2 regions of the Rhodoferax sp. GW821-FHT09E07 genome follow, and region 2 is predicted to be linked to the other one. Evidence: predicted binding sites of a transcription regulator. Region 2 holds the regulator's gene; the other holds the start of a gene.

Region 1 (4,419 bases), on a different contig from region 2:
CTGGGTGGCGGTCAACTGCAGCGCAATCCCTGAAAATCTGATGGAGGCCGAATTTTTCGGTGCACGCAAAGGTGCCTACACAGGCGCGACACAGGACCGGGGCGGCTTCTTCCAGGCGGCGCATGGCGGCACCCTGTTTCTCGATGAAATTGGGGATTTGCCACTGGCCATGCAATCCAAGCTGCTGCGAGCTATCCAGGAGCGGCATGTACGTCCCCTTGGCTCGCAACAGGAAGAGGCGGTGGATGTACGCATCGTCAGCGCCACCCACAAAGACTTGGTCGCCGAGGTTCAAGCCGGGCGCTTCCGCCAGGATTTGTTCTACCGCCTCAACGTGATCGATCTCTACATCCCGCCGCTACGGGAACGCTGCGAGGACCTGCCTGCGCTGTGCGATGCGCTGCTCGCGCGCATCGCACAGGAATCTGGCACCTTGCCAGCGCAGCTATCCCCCTACGCGGCAAACCAGCTCGTCCAGATGCCTTTGCTGGGTAATGTGCGCGAACTCGAAAATCTGCTACACCGGGCGGTAGCGCTCTCAGACGGGGCCATGCTGGAACTGGATACCCACCCCTTGGCCACGACCCCGACTCCTCTACAAGCGGACGATACACCTGCAGCACCTCCGCCCCTACAACACGCGAACGTGCCAGCCCCGCCTGTTGCGCCGCCCATCGAAATTCCGAAGGACTTGCAGCGCCATCTCGATATGCAGGAGCGGGAAATTTTGGTACGTACCCTCAGAGAAACCCGCTACAACCGCACAGTCGCGGCCCAGCGGCTGGGCATCAGCCTGCGGCAAATCCGCTACCGCATGGCGCGCCTGCAGATCGACGTACCCAACGCATCAGACGAAACACCCGATGCCTGAGCCTCACACGCCACTGTGGAACAACGGGTGGTACCGCTTTGCGCATCGCCTGGGGTCGCCTAACTTTGGTCCTCGCCCCCCTGCCACACAGGTGGACCTGATCGTGCTGCATTCCATCAGCCTACCCCCAGGTCAATACGGTACCGGCCAAGTGCAACGGCTGTTCACCAATACCCTGGACTGGAACGCACACCCTTATTTCAAGAGCATCCAGGGCATGCAGGTATCAGCCCACTTTTTTGTGCAGCGCAACGGTGATATCTGGCAGTTTGTAAGTTGCGACGCCCGCGCCTGGCACGCCGGCGTGTCCCGTTACCGCGGCAGGGACAACTGCAACGACGATTCCATCGGCATTGAACTCGAAGGCCTGGAAGGCCATACCTTTGAACCTGCGCAATATGAAGCCCTGCAAGCTTTATGTCCTGCCATCGCCCAGCAATATCCCATTCAGCACATTGCGGGCCATGAGCACGTCGCTCCGGGGCGCAAAGCCGATCCGGGGCCTGGTTTTGCCTGGTCAGAGCTGCAGAAAATTCTGGGATTGCCAACCGAGTGTTTTCCCTCGGGAAGCACGACGCCGACAACGCCATAAAAATATTTCGTAACTATTTGGCGCGCCTGCAGAGTTCGCTAGCGCACCTGCCCGCCACGGCTGGTGCAGCAACCATGCGCCTTTCAAGGGCAAATCACTCCAAAAAGCGCACCAAATGGCGCTGAGCTGCCGAAAAAGCCCATCTGGCAAGGGCTTGCGATTGCGCGCCAAATATCGCCTGCCACCGGGCCCCAGCGGCACGACCACACAAGCAGGCGGTACACTACCGGTAGTGGCTTGTAACCACCCCAGACCCCAGATATAGTGTGCACTGCTGAAGTCGCACACCGACGGATCCAACCACTACAGCGCCAGCCGACGGGTCACCAGGCACACATAAAAACACTGATTTAGACGAGGAAATCATGCAATCCATTTCTACCGTAAGCCCAGCATCCTCTGCCACCCTGCTGACCGTGCACAGCACGGCCGCTGCAGAAGGTGGTGCGGTCAATACCCTGGCCCACTACCAAATCATTCGCCGCAATGGCGCAGTGGTCCCCTTCGAGCCCAACAAAATCGCCGTGGCCCTGATGAAGGCTTTCTTGGCGGTGCATGGCACCCAAGGTGCCGCATCCGCCAGCGTGCGCGAGACGGTGGACGGCTTGACCCAACAGGTCATCCGCGCGTTGATGCGTTCGCGCCCCGGTGGCGGCACCTTCCCTATTGAAGACGTGCAAGACCAAGTGGAATTGGGCTTGATGCGTGGCGGCCACCACGAGATTGCCCGTGCCTACGTGTTGTACCGCGAACGCCGCACCCAGGAACGTGCCAAGCAGGTTGCACAAGCCGCACCTGCTCTGCCCACCATCCATGTGCTGGAAGACGGTCAACGCATTGCGCTGGACCTGAACCAGCTCAAATCTCGCATTGAAGCGGCATGCACGGGACTGGGCGCGGATGTCAAGGCTGATCCTATCGTCGCCGAAACCATGCGCAACCTGTATGACGGCGTACCGATGGACGAGGTGTACAAGGCTTCGATCCTGGCTGCCCGCACCCTGATCGAAAAGGATCCGGACTACACCTACGCCACCGCACGCCTGTTGTTCCATACCATTTCCCGTGAAGTGCTGGGCCGTGATGTGGCCCAAGCCGACATGCAGGAAGCCTATGCCGACTATTTCCCCGGCTTTATCAAGCGCGGTGTGGATGCCGAGCTGCTGGATGAAAAACTGCTGCAGTTCGATCTGAAGCGCCTGGGAGCTGCCGTCAAGGCCAGCCGCGACCTGCAGTTTGACTACCTGGGCCTGCAGACCCTGTATGACCGCTACTTCCTGCACGAAGGCAAGACCCGCATCGAACTGCCCCAGGCTTTCTTCATGCGCGTGGCCATGGGCCTGTCCCTCAATGAGATCGACCGCGAAGCCCGCGCCATCGAGTTCTACGAAGTGCTGTCCAGCTTCGACTTCATGTCCAGCACGCCCACGCTGTTCAACAGCGGCACGCTGCGTTCGCAACTCTCCAGCTGCTACCTGACCACCGTGCCCGACGACCTGGACGGCATCTACGAATCCATCAAGGAAAACGCCCTGCTCTCTAAATTTGCGGGCGGCCTGGGCAATGACTGGACCCGCGTGCGGGCCCTGGGCTCCCATATCAAGGGCACCAACGGCGAATCCCAGGGCGTGGTTCCTTTCCTCAAAGTGGTGAACGACACCGCCGTTGCAGTGAACCAGGGCGGCAAGCGCAAGGGCGCGGTGTGTACCTACCTGGAAACATGGCACCTGGACATCGAAGAATTTCTGGAACTGCGCAAGAACACCGGCGACGACCGCCGCCGCACGCACGACATGAACACCGCCAACTGGATCCCTGACCTGTTCATGCGCCGCGTGATGGAAAAAGGCACGTGGACCCTGTTCTCGCCCTCCAACGTTCCTGACCTGCATGATCTGTTTGGCGCCGACTTCGAAAAAGCCTACGTGGCCTACGAAGCCAAGGCCGCACGCGGTGAAATCAAGCCCTCGCGCACCGTGGAAGCCAGCGACCTGTGGCGCAAGATGCTCACCATGCTGTTTGAAACCGGCCACCCATGGATTACCTTCAAGGATGCCTGCAACGTTCGCTCGCCCCAGCAACATGCCGGCGTAGTGCATTCGTCCAACCTGTGCACCGAGATCACACTCAACACCAGCGACACCGAAACCGCCGTCTGCAATCTGGGTTCGGTCAACCTGCGCCAGCACTTGAAAGACGGCAAGCTGGACCACGACAAGCTCAAGCGCACCATTGGCACTGCCATGCGCATGCTGGACAACGTGATCGACATCAACTACTACGCCGTCAAGAAGGCGCGTGACTCGAACATGCGCCACCGTCCCGTGGGCTTGGGCGTTATGGCCTTCCAGGACAGCCTGTATGCCCTGCGCATTCCTTACGCGAGCGACGCCGCTGTGCAGTTTGCCGACGAGTCCATGGAAGCCATCAGCTACTACGCCTATTGGGCGTCCACGGAATTGGCCCGTGAACGCGGCCAGTACTCCAGCTTCAAGGGTTCTCTGTGGGACAAGGGCATCCTGCCACCCGACACCCTGGACATGCTGGCCCAGGCCCGCGGCGGCTATGTGGAAGTGGATCGCTCCGCCACCCTGGACTGGGATGCCCTGCGCAAGAAGATTGCACAGGACGGCATGCGCAACTCCAATTGCGTGGCCATTGCGCCTACTGCCACCATCTCCAACATCATTGGTGTGGACGCCTCCATCGAGCCGTGTTTCGGCAACCTGTCGGTGAAGTCCAACCTGTCGGGCGAGTTCACCGTCATCAACAGCTACCTGGTGCGGGACCTCAAGGCCTTGGGTCTTTGGGACGACGTGATGGTGATGGACCTGAAACACTTCGACGGATCACTGAGCCCCATCGACCGTGTGCCCCAGGAAATCAAACAGCTTTATGCCACCGCATTTGAAGTGGAAACACGCTGGTTGGTGGAAGCCGCGGCACGTCGCCAAAA
Region 2 (4,419 bases):
TCGCCAATTCCTGAGCTGACTCGGGTAAACTCCTTTCTGCACGCGACTGGCGATAGGCGCCTGATCCCTCCGGATCATCGGCGCTGACGTGGGACACCACTGGGAAGCGTGCCGCAACCCTTTTCGGGATTGTGTTCAGCCGTTCGCCTGGGCAGCCCTGTGTCTTTTTGACCCACAGGCCATTTGTCTTTTAGGACTGCCATGTACGACCGCAACATCCTCGTAGAACAAGCTGACCCCGAACTGTGGGCCGCCATCCAGGCCGAGAACGCCCGCCAGGAACACCACATCGAGCTGATCGCCAGCGAAAACTATGCCTCCCCGGCCGTCATGGCCGCCCAGGGCAGCCAGCTGACCAACAAGTACGCCGAAGGCTACCCCGGCCGCCGCTACTACGGTGGCTGTGAGCATGTGGATGTTGCCGAGCAACTGGCCATCGACCGCATCAAGCAAATCTTCGGCGCCGAAGCCGCCAACGTGCAGCCCCACTGCGGCGCATCCGCCAACGAAGCCGTCTTCCTCGCCTTCCTGAAGCCCGGCGACACCATCATGGGCATGAGCCTCGCCGAAGGCGGCCACCTGACCCACGGCATGGCCCTCAACATGAGCGGCAAGTGGTTCAACGTTGTCTCTTACGGCCTCAACGCCAAGGAAGAGATCGACTACGACGCGATGGAGCGCAAGGCCCATGAAACCAAACCCAAGCTGATCATCGCTGGCGCTTCTGCCTACTCCCTGGCCATCGACTTTGAACGCTTCGCCAAGGTTGCCAAGAACGTCGGTGCCATCTTCATGGTCGACATGGCCCACTACGCCGGCCTGATCGCCGCTGGTGTGTACCCCAACCCCGTGCCCCACGCCGACGTGGTGACCTCCACCACCCACAAGAGCCTGCGCGGCCCCCGTGGTGGCATCATCCTGATGAAAGCCGAGCACGAAAAGGCCATCAACAGCGCCATCTTCCCCGGCCTGCAAGGCGGCCCGCTGATGCATGTGATCGCAGCCAAGGCCGTGGCTTTCAAGGAAGCACTAAGCCCCGAGTTCAAGATTTACCAGCAGCAAGTGGCCCGCAACGCCAAGATCGTGGCCGAAACGCTGACCGCACGCGGCCTGCGCATCGTCAGCGGCGGCACCGACAGCCATGTCATGTTGGTGGACCTGCGTTCCAAGGGCATCACCGGCAAGGAAGCCGAGGCCGTTCTGGGCGCAGCCCACATGACGATCAACAAGAACGCCATCCCCAACGACCCCGAAAAGCCCATGGTCACCAGCGGTATCCGTGTCGGCACACCCGCCATGACCACCCGCGGCTTCAAGGACGAGGAAGCCCGCGCCACGGCCAACCTGATTGCCGACGTGCTGGACAACCCGCGCGACGAGGCCAACATCGCCGCCGTGCGCGCCAAGGTGCACGCCCTGACCTCGCGCTTCCCGGTCTACAAGTAAGTCAGGCCAACCCTCGATGAAGTGCCCGTTCTGCAGTCATTCGGAAACCCAGGTGGTGGAGACCCGGATTTCTGAGGACGGGGACTTCATTCGCCGCCGCCGCCAGTGCGGATCGTGCGAAAAGCGCTTCACCACCTATGAGCGCCCGGACGTCAACTTCCCGGCCATCGTCAAGAAAGACGGTCGCCGCATCGAGTTTGAACGCGCCAAACTGCTCGCCTCCATGAACCTGGCCCTGCGCAAACGGCCCGTGAGCACCGAGCAAATCGACAGCGCCATCGAGCGCATCGAAGAAAAACTCCTCAACCTGGGCCTGCGCGAAGTCCAGTCCACCCGCATCGGCGAGCTCGTCATGCGCGAACTCAAGAAGCTCGACAAAGTGGCATATGTACGCTTTGCCAGCGTTTATCGGAGTTTTGAGGATATTGATGAGTTTAAGACGTTGGTGGATGAGGTGAGTCGGTAACCCATTCATTCAATTAGCTGCAAGATGCCTCCCTACTCGGATCGCAGATGCGGGGGCGCCCTGAAAGGCTCACAACGATACGCCTCTCCCGTCCACCCTCCGTAGCTAAAAAAGACAAACTACTGTTCATTGCACCAACGTAGCCAGGGCATGAATATGAAAAACCGGCGGGTGAGTATGCAAAAAAAGGACTGGTATGCGCGAAGGCATTATTAGTGTTGGCTGCTCCCACCACCACAAAATTACCAATACTCGGCGTTTTTCCAAAAACACTGCCTTGTGGAGTGCAACTGTTATTAACAGCAGTTATGTACCACCCACTCGCCCAACTTACTCCATCGGTAGGAAAAACCGCCATATTCGAGCCTTGGCGCAACGCCTCTGCTCTTGCTTGCATCAGCGAAACCAACAGTTCACTACTTGCATTACTAAGCTGTTGATTAATTATGAAAATTCGATAGGATGGAATAGCCAAGGAAGTCAACAATGCCAAAATGGCCAAAGTGACCACCAATTCAATTAATGTAAAACCCTTCGCTAGACGGTATGTGTACATAATGGCTCAGTTGGTCCAGCATTTTGTCTGATCTGTTCCACTACAACCACGGGTTCCATCGCTTTGAAGCGTGATATTACCAACTACCGGATCTGCTCGCACAAAAGTTCCAGTCACTGTAACGCAAGCATTCAATGCCGACCCCGAACAAACAGCAGCAGAGAGCGTGCATGCACTTGATGATAAAGAGTCTCCGGAAAATTGCTTCATAGGGACATTTGTCGCCGAACTAGTAAATGCAAGATATGTGTTCTGCGCCGTGTAATAGCGCTCCTGCTGCTGCATAACCTGCAGAATCCCAGCACGACATTCTGTACGCTTACTCCGCAAAACGTAGCTCTGATACGACGGAAACGCAACAGAAGCAAGCAGTCCAACAATGGCAACAGCTACCATTAATTCGATCAGAGAAAAACCTCTTATTTTTGGCATATATAAAGTCCAATTGAGAAACTATGGAACTTTAAAAGTCGGTGATTTCACGCCAACTGATACGCCCTGCTCTTGTGGTCACAGTACTCTCCTGCGTATTTAATCCACCACCCACGCCCGGGCTGATGGAATTCACTTTCTTTGTCACCACATATCGTCCCGACGAATCCCTTGTACTCCACGCCGTATCTCCGACCTCCAGCAAAGAGGCACTACCAAGATAACCTTGTGTATTATTTGATCCTGTAGTAACAAAGGTAAATCCGGTATTGGGATTGTAGCGATACTGGTTAGAACCTCCAGTAGTGTCGCACGGATCCCCCCCAGGTACGGTAGAGTTAACAGCCATAAGTCCACTATCAATCGTTGGATCAACAGCCACCCGCTCCATAGTGGAAGAGAAATCCGCCACCCATCCTCTATATTGGCCAACGCCAGTCCCATAGCTAAATGACGCGCCCGAAATCGACACAGTAGTTGTCCCGGATGTAACGACCAGAGTTCGCGTAATTAATCCATTAATAGTATTTGGAGAAGAGCCTGTTACGATGCGCTCAAATTTATTACCGTCATCCGAATCCCAAATACCATACAAAGACTGCTGTGCGGCAGAAGTTGAGAGCGCATCTGATGGCTCAATGAACTTGCCCGTACCAAATCCAATTTGAAAACCACTAGACGGATTCAATGACACCGAAGGGATGACTGTAATAGGTTGCGTCGCAGAACCGGAAGCATTTCTGGCAATAAAAAATACAGAAGCTTTCGCCGAACCCTGCCACGTAGAAGAGTCACCCCGTAAATCAAACCGCCACATATTACCTTGCAAATCCCCGGCATAAGCAAATACAGCATTGCCGTAAATACCCGTAGCAACACCTGGCATTGCCAAACCCGTAGCATCACTGTTTCCTGCAGTAAAAGCTGAATTGTCAGCAATTATCTTGTAGTAGTTTACCCCTTGAGTCCAGGCATCCCCTGCAGGCTTCCCAAGATCCAGTAAAAATAGAGCCTGCTTATCATTGATACCACCGCCATTGTAATTATTATAGCCACTGCTAACCAACGCAAACCATTTATAGATCGGCGCGGCGCTGGAATTTCCATTTACCGCTAACTTAACAATTTTTGGCTCACCCAAAAGATTGCCCATATCAGCGTCATCGGAATTAGTAAACTCCCATAAAACATTGCCGGAGTTAAAAGTAGATGGGCTTGTAACATCCAAGGCAAACACCCCCTTTGCCCCTCCCCCCATTCCACTAACCAATGCAGTGCCCCAGTCGACGGAACCACTGACTGATTTATAAATTTTGGCTTCATTCACAGTTATAGAGCCATCGACATAGGCCTCTTTTACGTATCCGGGATCTGTCAGTTTATTCAGCTTTGAAGAAATAGCGCGCGGTACGTATGCAAAAACCTCTTTACCATTGCTTGAATCCGTAGCAGATTCAGCGGCACTAAATGCATGCAACATGCCATCATTTGTACCAATATATACCGTAGGAGTTCTTCC

What was found. The regulator NrdR, encoded in region 2, represses ribonucleotide reductase genes. The targets are predictions, from matches to a motif close to CACNANATNTNGTG.
Region 1: a site for NrdR is predicted at 1,717-1,730, ahead of AC07OE_RS11885 (ribonucleoside-diphosphate reductase subunit alpha). Genes of this name have one in related genera too.

Annotation. Positions count from the first base shown of each region.
Region 1 is NZ_JBWKOP010000005.1:291,640-296,058, reverse strand. It holds gene AC07OE_RS11895 (sigma-54-dependent transcriptional regulator) at 1-871, shown strand, start outside; gene ampD (1,6-anhydro-N-acetylmuramyl-L-alanine amidase AmpD) at 864-1,463, shown strand; gene AC07OE_RS11885 (ribonucleoside-diphosphate reductase subunit alpha) at 1,829-4,419, shown strand, end outside.
Region 2 is NZ_JBWKOP010000002.1:439,733-444,151, forward strand. It holds gene AC07OE_RS05225 (lytic transglycosylase domain-containing protein) at 1-14, shown strand, start outside; ZMP/ZTP riboswitch at 33-160, shown strand; gene glyA (serine hydroxymethyltransferase) at 202-1,446, shown strand; gene nrdR (transcriptional regulator NrdR) at 1,463-1,912, shown strand; gene AC07OE_RS05240 (GspH/FimT family pseudopilin) at 1,926-2,468, opposite strand; gene AC07OE_RS05245 (type IV pilin protein) at 2,475-2,900, opposite strand; gene AC07OE_RS05250 (pilus assembly protein) at 2,932-4,419, opposite strand, start outside.